3 regions of the Paenibacillus sp. FSL R10-2736 genome follow, and region 2 is predicted to be linked to each of the others. Evidence: riboswitches for the same ligand, from Rfam matches in the RefSeq annotation. Region 2 holds a riboswitch; each other region holds the start of a gene.

Region 1 (7,862 bases), on a different contig from region 2:
AGGTGGCGTTGTGATAGGCGGTGGGGCAGGCAATGGAAGGGTGACGGTGAAGAGTGGTGAGGCAGCGAAGAGCGGGAATACTGTGGAGGCTGGCGGGACTGTGAAGAACAGCAAGACTGTGGAGGCTGGTGTTCCGGCATATTTTGATCCGCAGAATTCTATCGTGCGTACGGCTGGAGAGCATACCGAATCCGTGCTTGCGATCGTAGCCAATCGCTATATCGGTGCCAATCCGCCGCAGCCTCCGGTGTACCGGGTGCATCTGGAGGACAGCTTTCCGCGGCCATCCGACTGCCGGTATGAGATGAATCTGAAGGAACGGCTGCCGGAGCTGCAGGACGGGGAATTTGTCTATGTCTGGGGCAAGCTGTGGAGCGATGCAGAGAGCGATATCCCGCTGGCTGTCAGCTGCTTCGGTCCGGTAACAGTCTATGTCAATGGCTCCGCCGTGTTCCAGTCCAATCTGAACGATGATGTATTTCCGGACCGCAGGGCCTACTTCCGGACCGGGCTAAGCCAGGGCTGGAACCATGTGCTGCTGGAATTCACCGCAGTCGGCACGGGCTGCGGCGGCATCTTCGGCACGGGCAGCGTGAAAGGCGCGCCGCTGCATTTCCTGGCCCCGACAGCCGGGCGCAGCGGCTGTGAGGGCTGGATTTACAGCGCGCCGCAGCAGAGCAGATGGATGCTGCAGCCGGAGAGCGAGCGCGCCGGCGTTCCTCAAGGAGGAACAGCAGCACTCCAGGCGGAGCCGCTGCAAAGCGCATTCCGCAGCGGCGCGGCCGAAGCGGCGCTCGCGTCCCGCTGTGCCTGGTATCCGCAGGCCGGATGGCCGGATACCGTGGCCTGCGCCGGGAATCTCGCGCGTATCTTCGGCGAGGTTCCCGGCGCGAAGGCGCTGGCCTGGAGCCGGCTGGCGGTGACAGCGCCGGGCTTCACTGACACCCGGCTGAGCCTCCGCAGCCGGGACGTGGCGGCACTCCGGGTCTATGTGGATGGCAGGCTTGCCGCCATCCAGCCCGGGGGGAGTGCCGGGCTTGAATGTGTGCTGCCGCTGGGCTTCGGCAGCCATGATCTGCTGGTCGAGGCCGTCTGCTGCGGCCCGGACTGGGGCTTCCGGCTGGAAGCGGCGGACGCAGGGGGAGAAGCGGAAGCGGACACCGTGAACCTGGTCTTGCCGCATCCTGTGGAAGGGCAGGCAGGACCCTGGCTGTATCTGGGGACCTTCCTTGCATCGGCTGCACCGGAGGCTGCGGCGGCTGCTGTGATGGATACTCCCTTTGGGGAAGGGGCGGAGAGCTGCTTTTGGCGGGTAGACCGCCCCGGCGGAGCGGTCAGGCCGTATCTGGAGAGCACGCTGTACGGACGCTGGAATTATCCGCTGGGCGTGACGTTATACGGGCTGCTGTGCACAGGGATTGTGCTGGATGATTCCCATTACACCGCTTATTCCAGAGGCCATATTGAGCAGTGCACACGGCTTCATGAATATGCACTCTGGGACACGGGCCGTTACGGCGCTCCGGGAATTAATCAGCAGCTGGCGCTAATCGACTCCCTGGATGATTGCGGCTCATTCGGTGCGGCGATGCTGGCAGCGCACAGCGTGCAGCCGCTGCCTGGAGCAGCCGGGGCGGCAGAATATATTGCCCGTTACATTCACGGGACACAGTCCCGTGACGAGGCGGGTGCGCTTTACCGCACCCGGGGCACGACCGACTTCATGCAGGGAACGATGTGGTGTGATGATTTGTATATGAGCACCCCTTTTCTGGTCCGGTACTATCAGCTAACCGGCAATGCTGAATATCTGGATGACGCAGTGGCCCAGTTTCTGCATTACCGCGCGCGGCTGTTCCAGCCGGAGCTTGGCATTATGCACCATGTCTATGACTATAAATTCGGCAAGCCGAACGGTGTGCATTGGGGCAGAGGCAACGGCTGGGTGCTGTTCTCACTGACCGAGCTGCTGGAGATTCTGCCGGAGCAGCACCCGCAGCAGCCGGAGCTGCTGGATTATTTCCGGGAGCTGTGTGAAGGGTATCTGCGGCTACAGGATGCAGCAGGGTTATGGCATCAAGTTCTGACGGATGCCGAATCCTATGCGGAGGCATCCTGCTCTTCAATGTTCGTGTATGCATTCGCTAGAGGGGCGCGCAGAGGCTGGCTGCTCAAGCCGCACCCCTACGCCGCTGCAGCAATACGCGGCTGGCACGCCCTTGCCGAATACTGCATCGACAAGCAGGGGAATGTCTACGGCGTCTGCCGGGGATCAGGCTACTCCTTCAATAAGCTCTATTACAAGGAGCAGCTCACCTGGCAGCTCAACGATACTCACGGAATTGGCATAGTACTGCTGGCCGGTATTGAAGCGCTGGAGCTTACGCGGGAGCTGGAAGCACAGAAACGATAAAGAAATTATACTGTATTGATAATATTTGCCGGCCGGGGCTGTCTAGTAAGCAGATTCACTGCTTACTAGACAGCCTCTTTGCTATGTAACAGCACTGCTCCAGAGAAACGGAGCAAGAAGGAGTAAATCATCGGCCGCTTAAGAACGAAAGCAAAGAATACGCCTTCATTCATGCAGGGACGGCATTTTTGGCTTCTTTTGTCAACCGCAGCGTTTTACATTAAATGGCTGCAGGCGTAAGATTCAAATCAACAACCGAATGAAATTTAACTGTTCTCAAATGGCTGAATTCCAGTAATGGGAACGGGGGAACCAACGGTGATTACGGCTTTTGCTCAGATAGCGGCCGCTCACCTGGGGTGAATCCTTGCTGCATGCTGTAACGGTGCTCCGGCAAGGTAGGGCAATCTCGCTGCCCGAATCCGTCAGCTAACCCCGTAAGCCTCGAAGAGAGAGGATGAGCGCCATGATCGATTAACCGACCACGGAGAGCCCTGCTGCTGCTGTGGTCTTTTTGCTGTGCAGGCAGTGGGGGAAGACGGTCTGAATCAAGAATAACAATTCATATAACAACGTAAAAAGTATCTTTATAATGTGATCTGAACTGCCTAAGGAGGTGATCGTTATCTTAACTATATTTATCGTGTGCTTCTGGGTCGGACTGCTCCTACTCCTAAGCGGCGGACTTCACGGGCATGGCCTGGCGGGTCATCTGCATGCGGGGGGCGGTGACGCCGGGGGTCCGGGCTTTGTGCCTATACTCCCGCTGATGGTGTTTGTCACAGTCTGGGGCGGCTCTGGTTATGTGCTTATCCGCTTCAGCGGAATGAGCGTGCTTGCAGTAGTGCTGATCTGTACCATGATTGCCTTGCTGACAGGGTGTCTGATGTATGCAGTGCTGGCCCGGGTGATGACCCGGTATGACAGCAGCATGAATGAATTGGATTATGAGCAGGCAGGGCAGCTTGGATACATCAGTGTGCCTGCAGCGGATGGGACAGCCGGGGAAATGAAATATGTGCTGCACGGAACGATGCGCTCCATTGGAGTGAGGGCAGCAAGCGGCCAGCAGCTTGTGAGGGGCGACAGGGTGATTATTTTGAAGGTGGATAAGGGAATGGCGGAAGTAACCCTCTTCGAGAGGGAATTCGGAGAATTATAAATGACGGGGAGTGTCGGACCAAATGGTTATTCTTTATTTAATCTCGGGCATTGTTGTTGTTATTCTGCTGGCTTTGTTCAGTATCGTGACCGCTTATAAAAAAGTCCCGCCCAATCAGGCGATGATTGTATACGGTCTCGGCGGTAAAAGAGTGGTGCAGGGCGGCGGTACGTTCGTCATCCCCGGCTTCCAGAACAATAAGACCATCTCGATGATGCTGATGAGCTTCGATGTCATTCCGGCGCAGGCGATGTTCTCCCGGCAGGGCATCAAGCTCAACCTGGAGGCGGTCGCCCAGATAAAAATCAAAAGCGATCCCACCGCTATTCTGACGGCCAGTGAGCAGTTCATCGACCGGCCGGAAGAAGACCGCGAGACGATTATCCTGCATTCGGTGGAGGGCCACCTGCGCGGCTTGATCGGGCAATTGACGGTGGAATCCATCCTCAAGACGCCTGATGAAATCAACAGCAAGATGAGGGAGACCTGCTCGGAGGACCTCGACAAGATGGGGCTTGAGGTCGTCAGCTTCACCATCAAGAAAATTACGGATGACAAAGGGTATATCGACAATATGGGGGTTCCGGAAATTGAGCGCATCCGCCGCGATGCCAGCATTGCCAAGGCGGAAGCGGAACGCGACATTCAGATCAAGCAGGCCGAGGCGGAGAAGGAATCCTCCATTGCCAAAGCCAATGCGCATCAGGCCACCATTGAAGCGGGAACCGCCGCCCGCGCGAAGGAATCCCTGTTTGAGAAGGAACTGAACATCAAGCAGGCGGATTTCAAGCTGGAGACAGAAGTGAAGAAGGCACAGGCGGATCTTGCGTATGAATTGCAGCAGAACAAAATTAAGCAATCGCTCGTTACCGAACAGGTCAAAATCACGCAGATGGAAGCGGAGGCCAACCGCACAGTCCGGGAAATTGAAGTCGAGCTGAGACAGCGGGAGCTGGAGGCAACGGTGATCAAGCCTGCCCAGGCGGAGAACCAGGCTACGGTCATGAGAGCGGAAGCCGCCAAGCAGCGGCAGATTCTTGAGGCGGAAGCCGAGGCAGCGACAACGACCAAGCGCGGACTGGCCACGGCGGAAGCTGAGCTGGCGAAAGGGAGAGCGAATGCGGAGATTGTCCAGCTGGCCGGAGCGGCGGAAGCGGGAGCCCTGGAGAAGAAAGCCGAAGCGTACAAACAGTTCACACAAGCTGCGCTTACCGTGGAATTCCTGAAAATACTGCCGGAGCTGGCTGAGAAAATTGCTTCCCCGCTCGCCAAGGTGGATAAGATTACAGTGATTTCCCAGGATGGAGCTACCTCAGGCGTGAACAAAATTACCGGTGATATCGCCAAAATAATGGCCCAGGTTCCTGAGTTGACCCAGACGCTTACCGGTATGAATGTGACCGAAGCGCTCAGCGGACTGCTTGGCCGGGATAAAGAGCAGTAATTCATATACAGCAGCAATAAAGCCGCCGTTCTTTCGTTAATGGAGAATTGCGGATTTATTGCTTTTTTGTGTGCCGGTTTTTCTCACTGGTCACAGACGTGAAGCTGGATTTGTAGTAAACTGGAAGGAATGTACTGTCTGCTCGCAATTATTCTACAGAAAAGAATGTGATATATTTATGCAGCTTCAGGCTCGACTGCCGGCCAAAAAATGGCTGGAGAAGTACCTTTCCGGGGAAGGGATGGATTACCGGCAAATTGTAGCTTTATTTATTCCGATCCTGATTGACCAGGCTTTCATCATCGGGCTTAATCTGGTAAACACTGCGATGATCAGCTCATCCGGCATGGCGGCGGTCAGTGCGGTGAATATGGTAGATTCACTGAATATATTCCTGATCAACGTATTCGTTGCCATTGCTACCGGCGGGACAGTGGTCGTTGCGCAGTACAAAGGCAGCGGCAACGACCGGATGGTATCCCAGGCTACGGCGGGTTCGGTTACCTCGGTATCGCTGATCGCCGTGGGAATCGGACTTCTGCTCATGGGCTTCCACACGCCGATACTGAACCTGCTGTTCGGAACAGCTTCCGCCGATGTGCTGGATAATGCCCGGATCTACATGATCGGCAGCAGTATTTCTTATCTGGGGATCGCCGTGGTTCAGGCGGTGTGCGGTGCGCTGCGCGGCGTCGGCAGGACGCGGGCTTCGCTGATGCTGTCGCTGATCATGAATCTGTTATACGTACTACTGAACGTAGTCTTCATTAACCTGCTGCACATGGGTGTGCTGGGGATGACGCTGGCGGTCAATATCGCGCGGTATGCGGGCATGATCTTTGCCCTGGTGTACCTGTTCAAGATTGACACGGTACTGCGTGTGCGGGTCCGCGACCTGTTCCATGTTCCGGTCTCCATGCTGCGCAGAATTATGTTCATCGGCATTCCATTTGCAGCTGAGCAGATGTTCTTCAATGGCGGCAAGCTGCTGACCCAGATTTTTATTGTTAGTATGGGCACCTATGCGATTGCGACCAATGCTATTGCCGGCTCGCTGGCGATGGTGTTTCAGATTCCGGCCAGTGCATTGTCGCTGACGATCGTAACGGTGGTCGGCCAATGCATCGGGCGGGGGGATGTGGCGGATGCCAGAAAATTCATCAAGTCCTTCCTCTGGATCGGTTCAGCCTCGTATGCCTTGGTCGCCCTGCTCCTGATGCCGCTGTTCCATCCGCTGGTGTCAATCTTCTCTCCGCCTCCTGAGATCATTGACGACTTGTTTGTAGTCCTGCTGGTGAATGCTATTGCCCAGATTCCGCTGTGGGCGGTCAGCTTCATTCTGCCGTCCGCGCTGCGGGCAGCGGGGGATTCCCGCTTCACCTCTATCACCTCCATGCTGTCGATGTGGCTGTTCCGGGTCGTATTCGGTTACATTCTCGGGATCGTCCTAGGCTACGGTGTGCTGGGGGTCTGGCTGGCGATGAACTGCGAGTGGGCCGTCCGGGGATTTGTGTTTCTATGGCGCTTCAGAGGCGACAAATGGTTTGCGCATAAGCTGATATGAACGCTGTGGCTGCTGATCTAAAGGCTGTCCCGTAAGTAGTTTTCCCATAAATGTAAGACAACAGAGCAGCGTTGCCCGTTATTAAGTGGCGCTGCTCTGCGTTTTTTGTATCGCGTGCAGATTCCCTGCACGTGGTGTAATGAAGTGAAGGCTGGCGCGATATGATGTCGAGCCGCGTCGGGCTGTCCAAGTGTTCTCCGGTAGGAGTGAGGAGTGGCTTCTTCAGGCCAGCAAGTGGAAAAACGTATCTTAATTCGTCAATTTCTGAGCGATGTGCGGAAGCAAGTGGAAAAACAACATCTAATAGGGGTAGTTTTCACTACTTTGGATGAAATGGAGTGATTTAAGTGCTGTTTATTCAACTGCTGATTAAGCAGGGGGACATTCGCTCATCAGCAAGTGTAGTAAATCCAACTGCTATTAATCCGGCCTCTATAGCATCCGGCTTATAAAGTGGCAGACAGGTGCTTCTTAGTTCTGACACTCCAGTGAAATGAACTATAAAAAGCACGGTACAATCTTTAGTTTCGGGTAAGACGCTTTTTTTGCATTATGCTACGATTTGGGTTGAGAAGGGGGGCAGCTTTCACATAACTGTAAGCGCTTAACTCAAAAGAAACCCAAATTCATACAGAGGAGTGCAATGCATGAAGCGAATAATCAAGCAAGTCTCTCTCGTATTACTTGCAGCCGTCCTGCTTCTTCCGGCAGGCGGGTATATTCCGGCTGCTCAGGCAGCAGAGGCCCCGGCCAAGGTATACCACGAAAGCTTTGCGGGCGGCACAGGCAAGGCAGTCCAATCCGGAGGCGCCAGCCTCAGTGCAGTCACGGGAGTTCCTTTTGACGGAAATGCCGATGGAGCAGCGTTATACGTAAACAACCGGGTAAATAACTGGGATGCGGTTGATTTCAAATTCTCGGATGTCGGCCTCAAGAACGGGCACACATACACCGTCACTGCTGTCGTCTACGTTGACGCTAATGTAGCGGTCCCGGACGATGCGGCGGCGGCGCTCCAGACGGTGAAAAGCTATGGGAATTATACGGCAGTACCCTATGTGGCAGGCCAATCAGTCACACTGAAGAAAACATTCACTGTGGATACCAGTGCCGTGGACCCCGACAAGAAGGATTATGGCTTGCGCATCAATTCTAACGAGGCCGGGGCCGCAGTGCCATTTTATCTTGGAGATATTCTGTTCACTGAAGAGGGCACTCCAGGCGGCGGGGAAGAACCTGTCCGGGACCCGGCTTTACCATTCAATACGATCACCTTTGA
Region 2 (7,862 bases):
AGATCCGCCGCATGTGCAGCGCGTTTGGCTATGAAGTGCGGCGTCTGCAGCGCATCCGGGTAATGAACATCCGGCTGGGTGCCCTGCAGACCGGGGAATGGCGTGATCTGTCACCGCAGGAGAAGCAGGAGCTTGGAGCTATGCTGAACTATGAGCTACAGTAAGCTTTAGATAATAAGCAATCAAACAAAGAGCTGTTCCTGAAGGCCGAATAATGGCCCGGGAACAGCTCTTATTACTTGATAAGCTATAATATATTCGCATTATTTACCGGGAGCGGCAACATCAGTAGTTTCTGTTGTTGCATCTTTGTATTTGCGGAGAACGGAGACTTCTACACGACGGTTCTTGGCGCGTCCGGCGGCAGTCGTATTCTCAGCGATGGGATGATATTCCCCGTATCCGATCGGACTGAACTTGACCGGGTCCAGATTGGGGTTAAGCAGCAGGATCTTCATGAATTGAAGGGCACGGGCCACGCTAAGATCCCAGTTGGAGGAGTAGCTGCTATTGGAGATAGGAATATTATCCGTATGTCCCTGCACTAATATATCATAATCGGGAAACTGCTGCAGCATCGTCGAGATTGACTTGGCCAGCTGGCGGGAGTCATCCTTGACCATAGCCTGTCCCGAAGCAAATAAGGCGTTGTCGCTGATCGTAATCATTAACTGGGACTGATTCAGCTTCGTACTGAGCAGATCAGTCATTCCGTTATTCTTGATGTACTGATCGAATTGCTCCTTAAGCTTCTCCAGATCCTCCTGTTCTTTGGCACGAAGTTTGGAGATCTCGGCGGTGCCTGTATTTTTATCTATAACACTATTCATTTTATCCTTATTGCCTTGGTCAAGTTGAGTACTCGTAGGTGAATCCGAGCGGAATTCCAGTACGCCGCCACCGCCGCTGAGCGCTGAATTGAACGCCTGGGCCATTTGCTCAAACTTCTGGGCGTCCGTAGCACTCATGGCATACATAACCAGGAATAGAGCAACCAACAGGGTCATCAGATCGGAATAGGGCAGCAGCCAGGACTCATCGGCATGCTCTTCGTGCTCCTCATGCCTAGTCTTTTTGCTCATTCGAAGCACCCTCCTTCTCACTCAGCTTGGCGCGTTCGGACGGAGTAAGGAAGACGGAAAGCTTCTGATTGATAGCAATGGTGGAGACCCCGGACTGGATGGACAACAGACCTTCTACCATCATCAGGCGGACTTCAATCTCGCGTTTGGAAATTCGTTTTAACTTGTTGGCCATAGGATGCCACATTACATAACCGGTGAATATCCCCAGCAGAGTAGCGATGAAGGCTCCGGCAATCGCGTGGGCCAGGACATCCATATTGCTCATATCCCCCAAGGCGGCAATCAGCCCGATAACAGCCCCGAGTACCCCCAGTGTAGGTGCGTACATCCCGGCCTGGGAGAAGATTAATGCGCCGGCTTTATGTCTATCTTCTGTAGCGTGAATATCTTCCATTAAGACATCGCGGACAAATTCCTGGTCATTGCCGTCGATAATCATCCGCATACCGTTTCTAAGGAAATTATCTTCGATTTCATCGACATTGGATTCCAGTGCAAGCAGTCCTTCACGGCGGGTGATGGATGCCCATTCCATGAACATTGTAATCAGTTCGGGCTTGCCGACCATCTTTTTCTTCACAAATAGGATCTTCAGCAGCTTAGGGAAATTCTTGACTTCCGACATGGGAAAGGCCATGAAGATTGAGGCGGCCGTACCAAGAAAGATAATTACATAGGCGGCGGGATTGTTCAAGCTTTCAAGCGGAGCATGCTTGAGTACCATCCCCCAGACTACTGCGATCAGACCAAAAACCAGTCCTAGTATTGTTGAAATTTCCATTTATGCACCTCGTCCATGAGAATTAAGAAGTGATCCGACTATACCGCGTTTATCATCCTTGAACCGCGGGAGGACACTCTGCACGTAACCAAATCACGTATATTCTTATTTATCGACAGCATTCCCTTTTTTGTGAAGTGATTTTTTCGGCTATAATGGATAAGGTAAGTTATTATTCATCAGCGAAGAAAACGGAGTGATTGACGTGGGAGTTAAGCATGGCAGAGATTACAGTGAAATTCTGGTTGAACTGACAGGCGCAGTCGGACGGATTTCCGACGGGTATATTTTTTTCGAAATGGAGCCTGAGGAGTGGGAGAACCTGCCGGAGGAGTCGAAGCTGGAGGTCTGGGAGGCGCTTGCGGAGGATCTGTTCTACGCACTGGGCAATGAGCCGGTGATTAAGGTCGGAAGCGGGGTTGTAATGTACGATAAAGAAACGCACCGCATCAATATTCTGCTCGGCGACGAGGATTTGGCGTCGGTCGTTCTGGTGTAGCCCGGAGGCAGCTGCGGAGCAGAGTTTGTCCCAGGCATCAGCCCATGTTAAAATTGGGATGAGAAGTACTATTCGCCGGGATTTAAGAATACATTAAATCGAAAAAAATCTTTGAACCGGCACATCCCTTGGACTTTAAGAAGCTGAGGGATGTTTTATTTGAAAGACAGGACTGCTGTGATACAGCTAATTAAGCAAGGGAGGAAACAAATTGCCATTTACAGAGGAAGAACTGCGGGAGCAGATCGGCAAGCTGGAAGGCTGGAAACTGGAAGAGGATATTATGGTGCGCAAATATATGTTCAATGAATATATGAAGGGAATTGCTTTTGTGGATGATGTTGCTGCGATCTCGGAAGCGTTCGACCATCACCCGCATATCACCATTGATTACAAGACCGTTATCCTGCGTCTGCCTGCAGACGTGGAGAAACTGGATATACGCCAGGCCAATGAAATCAACGAGGCTTTTGAGAAAAACCGTTAGAGGACAGGATCCTTATGGAAACGACAGTACCGCTTAATCCATAAAAATGCCCGTGCAGGGATACCAGGGTATCCTTTGCAGCGGGCATTTTGCTTTGGGCATGTTATTATTTCTTCTCAGCCAGCCATAACGCGACATTCGCAATTTCCTCAGGGGCTAGTTTGTCTTTGAAGGAAGGCATCTGCCCGCGGCCTTTGGTCACAATGCTGTAAATCTGTGCCGCGTCATGCTGTGCGCCCTCCTGCTGCAGGTTCGGCCCTACACCGCCCTGAAGCTGATCCCCGTGGCAGGTGATGCAGTTGGCTTTCACCAGGGCCTCCGCGCTGGTAGCGTCCAGCACAACCTCAGGCATTGTAGGTTTGTTCTCTTCAGCCACCTCGGCTTTGCCGGGCAGGGTAAACATTAAGACCACGGCAAAGGCACAGGCGGCAAAAAACAAACCGCTCATGATCCATTTCTGCATCTGCATCCGTCCCTCCATGTAAGCTGCTTCCTTCATTATACCGGATGGTGAAGCGTTATCATAGTATTTGTGTCAAAAAAATGAACGAAACTCCTGGAAAATTTGCAAACATACAGAAGTGGAATGCTATTTCTCATAGACCATACAATAAAATGGTTTATCGCCAGTTGGGGTTCTGCGTTCATAAGTATCCGTTATGGTAAATCCGCATTTCTGGTAAGCACGGATGGCCCGCTGATTCCAGGTCAGTACCTCCAAATCGATCTCCCGTTCCGGATAACGCTGCAGCGCCGCCTGAACGATGGCCTTCATGAAGAGATGTCCCATGCCATGACCGCACAGATCGGGCCGCATGCCGATTCCAAGCCGGACTACACCCTCCATAGGGAACAGCTGGGCGAAGCCGCACAGGATTCCCTGTCCATTCACAACAGAAACGTATTGCTCACTGCGCAGCTGCGGATCACCGAATTCAACACCGAGCGCCTGCATCTGCTCCCAGGGCATCCAGCCGTAAATATTATACGGGGGCCTGTAGTTCCACTCACAGATCTCAGCAGCATGCCGCGACTCCATAGGAACAACATAAAAAGTTACCGGGGAACTTATCATAAGCAGAGGCCTCCTTTCAAGGGGACATTACTTCATTCTATAAATATTATATACAAAACGAGCCGGATTCGACGCAAAAACCTTGCAGAAAGACCGGAACTTGACAAACGCCAAAAAATATTTTATGAAAGAGCGAAATTGGTGTTTTACAAATATAGAGCGGGGTAAGTAATTTTATAGACAAAAAAATAAGCCCTCCTCCAAGATTTCGGCAAAAATCCTGGAAAAGCGCTTATATTAGGACAAATTATTGCACATCGTCATTGTCTTCGGAATCCGCAGCCACAGTCTTGTAAGCATCTGTACTCATAATCCGTTTGGCGCCAACGTAGCGGTTGACGTAGTAGCTGTCACTCAGCGAACTGATGGTTACACCACGCGAGGAAGAAGCATGTGCGAACTCACCGTCACCAACATAAATACCGACATGGGAAATGCCTTTGCCGCTTGTATTGAAGAATACAAGATCGCCCGGTCTCATCTCATCGCGGGATACAGCAGTGCCCATCTGATATTGGGAACCGGATTGGTGAGGCAGGTTAATGCCGATCTTATCAAAAACATACATTGTAAATCCGGAGCAATCAAAACCGTTCGTGGATACACCGCCGGATACGTATTTGGTCCCGATGGCTTTGTCGATAACTTTATCCATTTTGGAATCCGCGAAAGCGCTTCCTGCTCCAATGGTGAAGATGATGGAAAAGCTTAGTACTGCGGCTGCTAGCTTCTTCTTCAAAAGTAAATACCCCTTCCAAATGCCTACGAGGTTAGCTTAAGGGTTCGGTTGAAGGTCCCCTATGACCCCTCTTAGAATAGGAGGTCAATTCACCCAAAGTTGGTTCCCCCGTTTCCCTAAATCTTTAGGGAACTCGGCACGACTGTTGATTAGGATTAGCTGTTATTCAATACATGACAAAACCTTTGTTAAAAGCGATTCAATAATTACAAAAATGTTACTAAAAGCTCACTGCGATAATTGTAGCAAAGACTAGGGCGCTTGGCAATCACTTATAACATATTAATGCATTTTTTTTGCGTTTTTTAGAGTTATAGCTGCATAGAAAGACTCATATTTACGCAGCAGGTGAGCTATTGATGAATTTTTCTTTGGATTTGGGATAAAAAGGTGTTTCAGGGCCTGCAGATGAGTGTAAAAGGTAGAATAAGGAAAAGGAAAAACCCGGAAATGATTACGGCAATAATCAAAACCGGGCTCGTATAAGTTACATTTAGTTGTTAGAGGTACGAATATTCGAGGAAATGTTCAAGGGTTCAATCGTAAGCGACAGCTTGGTAGGCTGTTGTGCTCATCACTCTTTTAGCGCCAACGTAGCGGTTGGCCCAGTATGCCTGACTCATCGAACTGATGGTTACACCACGCGAAGTGGAGGATTGTGCGAATTTGCCATTGCCGACATAAATACCGACATGGGAAACTCCGTTGCCCAGGGTATTGAAGAATACCAAATCACCGGAACGCAAATTACTCTTGGATACGGCTGTTCCAACGCTGAACTGTGCCTTAGAGGTGCGCGGCAAGGTAAGGCCGATACTCTTGAATACGTATTTGGTGAATCCGGAACAATCAAAGCCGCTGGTGCTGGTGCCCCCGGTTTTATATGACGTTCCAATGGTTTTTGAGATCACAGTATCCATTTTGGAATCTGCGAAAGCGCTGCCTGCTCCAAGTGTGAATACCATCACAAGACCCAGCGCTGCTGCGGTGCATTTCTTCTTAAAGTTCTGACTTCTCAAAAGATGTACTCCTTCCAAGGCCTGCGAGGTTAGCTTAAGGATTCGGTAGAAGGTTCCCCTATGATCCCTCTAAAGCGAGATCAATTCACCCAAAATATGGTTCCCCCACTCCCCGGTGCAGGGAATTCGGCGTTTTGTGCACCAGAATAGTGACATATCGACATAAGATTAAAGGCTTCGGTTACATAGCTGCTTAATTCCATTTGAAAGATTACAAATTTGTTACTAGTAGTACAGGCATCATTGTACCAGAGGATTTACAGTTTTGCAAATGCACTTATCGCAGCTGTAAACAAAAAAGAGTCATGCACCTCACCAGAGGGGCGATGACTCTTTTAGTATGCCGTTTTGGCGGCCGATTATTGTGGGAATGATTTACTGGACCAGAGATGATACTGCGCGGCTATGCCCCACATTTTGAACAGAGTGGATGGCAGCGGGGCTGCCTGGCGCAGGAGCAGGGCCGGGAGACCGGGACAGAAGAGCGCTGCAGCGCCGCAGAGGAACAGCGTCACCAGACTTCCTGCGCCTATAATGACGGATATCCCGATGGAGTGCAAAAGGACTTTCAGACAGATCAGCAGCGAAGTGAACATGCCCGTGCCTGCAGTATAACCGAACTGCATATACAGCAGCAGCTTGCGGATAAGGAAGAGGTAGATGAGCCAGCCCAGCACATAAGGCACGAGCGTCAGCAGCAGCGGATAATCGAGAATGCCGTTCAGAAGCAGACGGTACATCTTCGGCAGCAGCCAATAGAGCGGCAGAAGTGCCAGCGCCCATTCAACGAGACTGAACAGCAGGACAGGCAGCCCATAACGCTTCATCCCGGGAAAAAAGAACAGTCCGCGCTCCCCGGCACGTTCCTGGTGTAGCTCGTGCAGCAGGCCCGCCCGGATAAAGGGGGAGAGCAGCAGCCGCAACAGAGTCAGTGCCAGGAGCAGCCATAGCCATTGCCGGACGTCCGGGTCCGTGTGCAGTGCAGTCTGCCCCTCAATATAATACAGCAGCCTGCCTATGCTACTGCCGCCGGCATCCGCATCCGGATAACGCAGCAGTACCGGAACGACGGCGCTTTTAATGAATTTGTACATGAAGTAGCCCCAGAACAGCCGGTAGATAAATAGCAGAATCAGGATATAAAATTGCTCTTTCATGCTGTGCCAACCGCGGGTTATCGAAATTTTCACAATCCTTCACCTCACCAGACAAGAGTTCCGAGCAGGGTTTCAAGCAGTGTCGTCGCACTGAGCGTCCAGCGGGAAAGAGTATTGTGCTCAAGCTCCGCCATTCTGAAATTATTGAGATGCTTGCTCTCCAGCAGTATGGAATGTCCCGGATCAATCTCGGCGGAGACCAGAGGTGCCTTATACGATAATTCAAACGATGTTGTCTTCCCTTCGCCGTTCCAGTATTGCTGAACCGAGTACCCGTCCGAGAAAATAAATTTTACAGGGACATCCCCGTAATGGCTGCCCTTGTTGCTTACCTCAACTACAGCATCATATTGAATGCCTGCTCCGTTGCCGCCGTCCCGTTTAGCTGTGAGCCTGATGTCGTCTACTGCAAAATCAGGGGCTCCGCCGCTGTAGACGTACTGGTCAAAATAAGTCTGCCAGGATTGCTTGGTCACTTTCTCCACAATCTTCTGGAAGTCAGCGGTCGAGGGATGCTTGAAGCGGTATTTACGGGCATAGGCAGCTAGAATGGCATCCATGTTCTTGGCTCCTGCTAACCGTTCGATGTCACGGAGCACCAGCTTGCCCCGGATATAGACATTGCGCGTGTAGGCATCATCTCCGGTGTATTTCCAGGTCTCCAGATTGAGCGGCTGTGAGGAGGAGACCAGACTGGACTGCAGCGGGAGGCTTGAGGCAACGCCATATTCCTGCTCCATCAGCCGGTCTTCGGCATATGAGGTGAAGCTTTCGTCCAGCCACGCCTCCTCGAATTCATTGCTGGCGACCATGCCATAGAAATACTGGTGACCGATCTCATGGATCACGGTCCGTTCAAGCGAAGTGCCGGGCGATGCCTCGGCAGCACCGAAGGCAGTGATCAGCGTCGGATATTCCATCCCCCCGGCCCCATTGCCAGATTCAGGCGGGACTACAATGGATAAGGTGGAGTAAGGATACGGGCCATACCATTTGCTGAAGGCGGTCAGGGCAGCCTCT
Region 3 (7,862 bases), 560 kb from region 2:
GATCACTGTAGGCATGCTCATCACACCGGCTTCCGATGCAAGCTCCGGCAGTTCATCGCAGTCCACCTTAATCATACTCACGTCTTCCCCGTATTCGGCATTCAGCTCTTCCAGAATCGGCAGCAGGGTTCTGCAAGGCGGACACCAGGACGCACCGTAATCCACCAGCACGGTTCCGCCAGCCTTCAGCTGTTCACGCACAGCTCCGGCGTTATCGGCAATTATCATAGCCATCTCAAGCCCTCCTTCAACTCTCAAATGATTAACCTCAATTATATAAGCTGAACTTAAGATACTAACTTAAAGCTTAGTCGTCACTACGGTGAATATTTGGACTTCCGGCTGCTGTCGCTCCTACAGTTCCAGAATCCCCCTTCGATCCTTATAGCTTCTTGTTATTTTCTTCTATTCATCTTATCGATCCGCCTTATTCAGCTTCATTCTGCTGCTCTTGCAGAATTGAAGCCATCCGGTCCTGCAGGTTCAGCTTGATCTGATTCAGCTCAATCAGCTGGCGTTCAATCTCCTCCAGCTTGCTCCGGTACAGCGGCATTACTTCTGCACAGAACGCCTCTTTATTCTTGAGGACACAGTTCAGGAATCCGGCAATCTCTTCTGTCGACAAGCCAAGATTCAAATACAGCTTAATCGTCTCCACCGTATCCACGGCAAGCGGAGAGTATTCACGGTACCCGTTGTCCTGGCGCAGCGGTTTGATCAGTCCCTGACGCTCATAATATCGCAATGAACGGACGCTTACGCCCGTAAGTGTGGCTAATTCACCTATTTTCATGGCATTCTCCCCGGGGTTCATGAGAAATGGTCTGCACTCAGTATAAACCCTGACACTAGTGTCAGGGTCAAGGTGTTTTTTCAGAACAAACAAAAAAACCAGCCTAAGCATAACTTAAGCTGGTCTCCACATTATCTTACAGCAGTCCCGTTGCCCATAACCCGCCTCTGCGGATCATCTGCCGGAACGGCTCTACCGAGAAGGAAGGCAGATGATGGCCAGGCATCAGGTAGACTACCCGCCCTTGTCCGAATTCATGGCACCAGGCCGCCTGCCGCATAGCCCCTCCATGGGGATATTCTGCGAGAATGGTTGATTCGAAATATGGCAGCTGCTCAAAATAGTACGGCTCATCCTCAATTACAAAGTCATTGATGCCCTGCATAATCGGATGCTCCCGGCTGGGAATCGTCATATGAAGCGCGGTATAGTCCGGATGGTGGGTGAAATGGGCGCCCAGCATTACGCCGAGCTCCTGATTGCGCTGCAGGGAGATCCCGTTATGCACTACGAGCAGACCGCCGCCCCCAGCCACATAAGACAGCAGTGCACCGCTCTGCGCAGCGGATAATTTCTCATCAGAGAATTCAGTATAGGAGACCACCAGCTTGCAGTCCGACAATTGTTCCTTGTTCATCAGCCCGTAATCCTCAGTCGATACGACCTGAAGCTCCGGCTCCAGCAGCTGCTCGATCTCGCGGTCTACTCCCGTGAACGGATGATATTTAACCTCGGTATAGCTGCCAAACGCAAGTGCTTTGAAGGAAGTCATTGCATTCACACCTCTCTTGTGCAAAGTTGATCATCTATTATTGCTTAATCCATTATCCCACAAAAGTCCGCTGCTGTTACCAGGGCCAGAGATTGCCGTCCAGATCGATGTACACCGGTTCCTCACCCAGATATTTCTTATGATCCTGTACGATATTCATGATCTTATACGCTGATTCCTCCGGGGGAATCGGTGCTTCCATATTCTTCTCTCCGCTCATATAAGACTGCAGCCAGCCGGGATGAAAGACCATCACCTGTCCGCCCAGCTTACGCAGATGATTGTGCATCAGCGAGGACTGCATATTCAGCGCCGCCTTCGACATGCAGTAGCCGTACATATTAATTCTTTTGTTCCGGCTGATACTGCCTGCCTCTGAGGAGATGTTAATAATTAGCCGCTGCTTGCCCTGCAGAAGCAATCCCATCAACGCGTTGCTCACCCGGAGTGCGCCGAGCGCATTCACATTATAGAGCTGCGCCATAGCCTCATCATCCATATCCACGAGCATTGTAGCATTGTCCGCCTGGTGGATAATACCGGCATTGTTGATAATAATATCGATGTGTCCTGTACTGCCGGCAATACTCCGCGCTGCCTCTTTCACGCTCTCTGCGCTGCCGATATCAAGAGGGACCAGCATCAGCGTGTCCTGGTATTGCGCTTTCAAAGCCTCCAGTGCCTCCACTTCCGGTAAATACCGGCCGGCAAACACTGTGTATTTATTCTCAAGAAGAAAGCGTACCAGATAAAACCCGAGCCCGCGGTCGGCACCGGTTACAAAAGCGACCCTTTTCATGAATTGCACACCCCCTCATACCTGCTTATTTATGCGCAGAGCGTTGCTGCATCACTCTCACATTAGCATGGCAATAGGGCTTAATCAACATCCCGTAAGGGAGGGGGATAAGCCTGCTGAACATTCTTTTGCTTTAATTTTGAACTATGTTACAATCAAGAATAATAGTTGTTAACAACACAATTGTTGACAAGATGCTTTCTAAATTCTATTCCAGGAAGGTGATCCTCTGATGTCTATTCAACAAATCCATACACTGGATGAACTGCAACAATACGTAGGGCAACCCGGCAAAAAATTGCTCTTCAAGCACAGCACCACCTGCCCGATCAGTGCCAAAGCAAATGAGGAGTTCCAGGCCTATACACAGAATTCTGACACGCCTGCCGCCATTGTACATGTCATCGAAGACCGTCCGGTCTCAAATCAGATTGCCGAGGATTTCGGGATTAAGCATGAGTCGCCGCAGATTTTCCTGCTGGAGGATGGTGAGGTCCGCTGGAACACTTCCCACTGGAAAATCACCCGTGGCGCCATCAAGGAAGCTGTGGAGCAATGAGCCAGAACGTAATCATCTATTCCACATCCGGCTGCAGCGACTGCAATCAGGTGAAGCAGCTGCTTGAGAGCAAGGGCATTCCCTTCGAAGTCAGAGATGTGATGACCAGTACCGTCTATCAGGAAGAAGTCGAGAAGCTGGGCTTCATGGGTGTTCCAGTCACCGTATCCGGAGACCGGGCTGTCAAGGGCTTCAATCTTCCTGAGCTTCAGGAGCTTATTGAGGCAGCTGTACAGTAAGGATTCAGTCAGTTATGCAAAATGGTGCCGCCCTCTTTACAGGGCCGGCACCATTTTTGTCGTTCAGATCTGTCAGGCCGGGAATGTAACCCCCGTCATAGCTTCACTCAGCTCCCACAGCGTCAGAGCGTTGCCCGGATCAATCGCCCAGTCCTGCACCCCAGGCTGGTGCGAATCCCCGGACTCCGCTACAGGAGCGATGTCAGCATCCTCGCAATACACGCCGCCCTTGCCGTCGAGCAGCGGACTCACCGCGCACCAGACACTGGTCGCGGCTCCCTGCTGGACCGTCTTCATATGACTTGTACGCCCGGCCGGAATGCGGTTGCCCGCTTCATCCAGCGCCCCCATGCCGCGCAGCTCGTCATCCGACAGATGCCGGGCCAGATCGGTCAGGATGCTGCCGGGATGCACGGAGAATGCCCGGACACCATGTGCTTGCCCGCGTTTGTCCAGTTCAAGGGCGAACAGCACATTGGCGGTCTTCGACTGGCCGTAGGCTGTCCATTTCTCATAGGCTCTACGCTCAAAATTCACGTCTGCGAAATCAACACCGGCAATGCGATGGCCGCGTGAAGATACGGAGACTACCCGCGTGCCTCCGCCCTGCACCAGCGCCGGCCAGAGCCGGGCCGCCAGCTGGAAATGCCCCAAATGGTTGGTCGCGAACTGCGCTTCGTACCCGCGGCTGTCGCGGGCCAGCGGCGAGGCCATGATGCCTGCGCTGTGAATCAGCATATGCAGCGGCCGGCCGGAGTCCAGGAACCGCTGCGCGAAGGCATCCACAGATGCCGGGTCCAGCAAATCCAGCGCCTCCAGCTCGACACCGGGAATCCCGGCAAGGGCAAGCCGGGCCTTCTCCGGTGTCCGAACGGGAACTATCACAGTGGCCCCCGCGGCAGCCAGGACACGTGTGGTCTCCAGGCCCAGGCCGGAGTAGCCGCCGGTCACGACCGCTATTTTACCGCTCAGATTATGGCCTTGGATTACTTGCTCTGCCGTAGTGTCCGGACCATATCCGGAAAGAATCGGTTGCTGCTTAGCTTTCGCGTTATATAACCCGCTGTTCGTCTCTTGATTCATCCCAGTATTCATTCCTCGTTCCTCCTCTGTTCCATTTCCGCGATGAACCTGCCGTCCTTAAGCTCCCGGAAGTTCTTCAGCTTGTATTGCATAAGCTCCAGTGCCGCCGTAAGTTCCGTGAGCTGCTCTTCAATCAACGTTTTATGCCCGTCCAGCACACTGTAGCATTCCTCGTAGTCCTCTTCCGCTGAAGCCCGGATATATTCTTGAATGGTGCGCAGCGGCATATGGGTTCTTTTGAGAATAGCGACGAAGTGCACCCTGTCCAGCTCACGCCTGCTGTATGCCCGCTGGCCGTTCTCCTTGCGGCTTGCCGGGGGGAGCAGCTTGATTTTCTCATAATAGCGGATGGTATCCTGGCTGAGTCCTGTCCGCTCTGCTACCTCGGCAATCGTAAAAGCAGTCTCCATTTGCTGCCGGCCTCCTTCTTAGTCTGGCTTTCAGGCTTGGTACTTTATTGACAGTCTGCCCTTACAGAATCAAATGATAATCCCTGGAGTATGGTCCAAGTCAAGCGTTCGGGAAACGGGGGATTAGGCCCTCCGGGATGTATCGTTTGCAGGGCTAGAACGGAAGCATTTTCGTAGAATCAGGCTCTAATTCAGGGGCAATTTGTAAACCGCCATAATTACCCTAATAACACAATCACGAATCTATTTGCCTTACGGGTAACGCATACAATAACATCGATCTCCCATTATCTCCCGATTACTCACTAATACACCATTTTTCAAAAATCCATTATTGACGGTATTTCCGTCTAACGCATTAATATTTCCGGAGTTCTCCTGCCGCTGCCTCTCAAAAATAAAAAACGGCGATTGAGCGAGATAAACGGATGATAATCGGCCACATATATGGTTTTAGTCTCCAATATTCCTCGCAAAGCAGCAATTTATTGCAAATCCGGCGCAGAAGCACTCTTTTCCATTTTTACAAAGACAACCCTGAAAGGGTATGATTCGTGTTGAAAGTTACCAGTGAAAATGTGAATGCACGCTGAATTTCCGCTAAGCGGAAAACGGGGGAACCATCAGGCCACAGGCCTACTTGGGGTGAATCCGAAGGAGACTTCAATTACGCAGTCTCAAAAGGTAGGGCGACTCTCACCGTCCGAATCCGACAGCTAACCCCGTAAGCGTAAAGAGAGAGATCTTGATCCGCCACGATTTTGCCCCAGGCTTCTTACGCCTGCAACAAAACCGCAGCAGAGGTCCTCCTCTGTCTGCGGTTTTTTGCGCACTTATTCCGGCGGATCAGCATTTCGGCAAACCAATCAGCTACATATCCAAACTATAAATCGCCCACATTCAGGAAGGAACGTGTCCACATGCCAGACCCATTATCGTCCGAAGCAGCTGCCGCTGCCGGATTCACCGGCTATATTGAACAATACAGCGGAACCATCTATGCGCTAAGCTGTCTGCTGCTGGAGAAGGGCGCCCGCGCCGATCAAGCCACAACTGCCACATTCGCGGCACTCTATGAGCCGTGGCTGAAGGGCAGCATCCCATCGGACTTCTCCCTTGCCGCCTACAGGGAATGCATCCGGCAATGCTCGCTGGTTGCTCAAGACCGCGGCCGCTGCTCTTCTGCCCTGCTCACCTGGGAGGATCAGATCGCCAGCGCCTTATGGTACGGCATCCAGCTGCCGCTGCCCGAGATCAGCCTCATCCTGCAGCGAAGCGTCCCTGAGCTGAAAGCGCAGCTCAGAGGGATTCGCGAACAGATGGCTGCTGCGCGGCCAGCTGTCCCGCGTCCGTCGGCGGGATAGGGAGCTGCTGGGTGGGGTCTGACTTATTAAGGCCAGAATGATTACAGTAGCTTGGTTATGGTAGATCGTGGATTCATTTTGGTGGATTGATTAGGATCAATGTGGTTAAGGACGTGTGTTTGCTCCTGCATCAATAGCTTTAATCATGCCACTGCGATCCATGCGGACTGTAGATCCGTTATTTCGCCCAATCAGGCGAATCAGCGATCCATGCGGACTCAGAGGACCTTAACTAACCAGTTTCGCCTCATTTTGAGCTCCCTTGAACAATATAAGCGCTCCTGAGTCCGCAACAGGCAAAAAAGCAGACTTTTTCACAAAATAAGGTCCTCTCAGTCCGCGTAGCAAGCGCTGCATAGAGTAAATCCGCAGACGTCGTACATATTAATAAAAGCCGTAGCATCCGCCACGGCTCTCCATTTGCTATGCTATCCGTTCCAGTGCCAGAAATCAGCGCTTGCCCTTGCCGCCCTTGGCGAACCGCCAAAAAGCCATGCAGCATCCGAGCAGCCCGACGCCCAGCAAGATGGTCTGCAGTGCTCCCAGCCAGGTCGATTTGTCTGACGGGATCAGGCTGCTGATAATGATCAGCAGGATGGAGAGCACGACCAGCACGGGGGTCTGTCTACTTTTTTTCACAAAAAATCACCACTCCTAATTACTAATATTACTAAGGTACACTATCTGCTGGGTTTTAACCAGTTTGGGGTGGTTTGTACTCACTCTATAGAACAGCATTATTCATAAGCCCGTTTCGCGATCAATCATCCGATGCATATTCAATCCACTTATAGATATCATTGAAATCATCCAGATAGCTCACTACCACACTGTTCAGCTCCAGATCATCACTTAGCTTCTGCTGCTTAATCGTTCTAAATCCATCTAACATAATATCCGCCCGCTTCACAAAAGTCTATCTGTTTAGATACGAGGATTAACAATAACATTGCTAATCGGTTTTATTGTAGATATAATGTGTCTGTAATAACTATCTGGTGAAATTAAAGGAGATCGGGCTATGACGGAGTTCTGGGAAGCAAGCTTCATAGAAAAACAAACGATGTGGGGATTTGAACCTTCTGACTCGGCCATCCTAACCAAGGACTTTTTCCTTGAAAAGAATGTTAAAGACATCCTGATTCCCGGCATTGGATATGGCAGAAATGCAAAGGTTTTTACGGACAATGGAATAGACGTTACTGGTATTGAAATTTCGCAAACAGCGATTGACCTGGCGAGGCAGAGCGGACTGAATATGAATGTTTACCACGGCTCGGTAACCGATATGCCATTTGACAACAAACTCTATGACGGTATATTCTGCTATGCCCTGATTCACTTATTGGATCAGCGTGAGCGGGAGAAGTTCATTCAGGATTGTTATAATCAGCTGAAGCCTGGTGGATATATGGTCTTTACAACGGTATCCAAAAAAGTACCAATGTACGGTAAAGGCGTCCAACTGGATACAGACTATTTCGAAATCATGGACCGAGTGAAAATGTTTTTTTATGATGCTGACTCCATTCAACAAGACTTTGCCAACTATGGTCTGGTCGAGATATCAGAAATAGATGAGCCCGGTAAGAATATGAAAAACAAACCTTCCTTAAACTTCTTAATTATAAAATGTAAAAAGGAAGGATAGCGCTCCAAGCGCACTGTCTGCATAAGTAGAAAAAGCCCACCCGCCTCCCCCGGCGAATGGGCTTTGATCTATGTTTACTGGCTGCGCTTCTGATATCTGCCAAAAGCTATGATGGTCACCACCATACCCACAATGCCTATACCCGTTAGCATCCCTTGCGTGAAATCTATCAGGTTGCTTCCGTTAGAATGA

The links. Region 2 has a riboswitch for cyclic di-AMP ahead of NSQ73_RS30705 (C40 family peptidase). Riboswitches for the same ligand answer to the same signal wherever they lie in the genome.
Region 1: linked by a shared signal. The riboswitch ahead of NSQ73_RS23560 (hypothetical protein) and the one ahead of NSQ73_RS30705 (C40 family peptidase) in region 2 are both predicted to bind cyclic di-AMP.
Region 3: linked by a shared signal. The riboswitch ahead of NSQ73_RS33080 (hypothetical protein) and the one ahead of NSQ73_RS30705 (C40 family peptidase) in region 2 are both predicted to bind cyclic di-AMP.

Annotation. Positions count from the first base shown of each region.
Region 1 is NZ_JBBOBN010000001.1:5,500,901-5,508,762, reverse strand. Features, by position in the region: gene NSQ73_RS23570 (hypothetical protein) at 1-14, shown strand, start outside; gene NSQ73_RS23565 (glycoside hydrolase family 88/105 protein) at 47-2,413, shown strand; cyclic di-AMP (ydaO/yuaA leader) riboswitch at 2,686-2,872, shown strand; gene NSQ73_RS23560 (hypothetical protein) at 3,030-3,575, shown strand; gene NSQ73_RS23555 (flotillin family protein) at 3,598-5,019, shown strand; gene NSQ73_RS23550 (MATE family efflux transporter) at 5,198-6,583, shown strand; gene NSQ73_RS23545 (endo-1,4-beta-xylanase) at 7,231-7,862, shown strand, end outside.
Region 2 is NZ_JBBOBN010000002.1:575,524-583,385, forward strand. Features, by position in the region: gene rluF (23S rRNA pseudouridine(2604) synthase RluF) at 1-164, shown strand, start outside; gene motB (flagellar motor protein MotB) at 264-1,082, opposite strand; gene motA (flagellar motor stator protein MotA) at 1,066-1,866, opposite strand; gene NSQ73_RS30680 (hypothetical protein) at 2,072-2,365, shown strand; gene NSQ73_RS30685 (4a-hydroxytetrahydrobiopterin dehydratase) at 2,577-2,852, shown strand; gene NSQ73_RS30690 (c-type cytochrome) at 2,959-3,315, opposite strand; gene NSQ73_RS30695 (GNAT family N-acetyltransferase) at 3,442-3,927, opposite strand; gene NSQ73_RS30700 (C40 family peptidase) at 4,175-4,666, opposite strand; cyclic di-AMP (ydaO/yuaA leader) riboswitch at 4,672-4,815, opposite strand; gene NSQ73_RS30705 (C40 family peptidase) at 5,203-5,631, opposite strand; cyclic di-AMP (ydaO/yuaA leader) riboswitch at 5,689-5,827, opposite strand; gene NSQ73_RS30710 (hypothetical protein) at 6,045-6,842, opposite strand; gene NSQ73_RS30715 (M1 family metallopeptidase) at 6,887-7,862, opposite strand, start outside.
Region 3 is NZ_JBBOBN010000002.1:1,138,103-1,145,964, reverse strand. Features, by position in the region: gene NSQ73_RS33120 (thioredoxin family protein) at 1-234, opposite strand, end outside; gene NSQ73_RS33115 (MerR family transcriptional regulator) at 428-793, opposite strand; gene NSQ73_RS33110 (ThuA domain-containing protein) at 930-1,565, opposite strand; gene NSQ73_RS33105 (SDR family NAD(P)-dependent oxidoreductase) at 1,642-2,364, opposite strand; gene ytxJ (bacillithiol system redox-active protein YtxJ) at 2,597-2,923, shown strand; gene NSQ73_RS33095 (glutaredoxin family protein) at 2,920-3,162, shown strand; gene NSQ73_RS33090 (oxidoreductase) at 3,235-4,257, opposite strand; gene NSQ73_RS33085 (MerR family transcriptional regulator) at 4,254-4,655, opposite strand; cyclic di-AMP (ydaO/yuaA leader) riboswitch at 5,233-5,400, shown strand; gene NSQ73_RS33080 (hypothetical protein) at 5,576-6,019, shown strand; gene NSQ73_RS33075 (hypothetical protein) at 6,470-6,658, opposite strand; gene NSQ73_RS33070 (hypothetical protein) at 6,780-6,911, opposite strand; gene NSQ73_RS33065 (class I SAM-dependent methyltransferase) at 7,041-7,670, shown strand; gene NSQ73_RS33060 (hypothetical protein) at 7,745-7,862, opposite strand, start outside.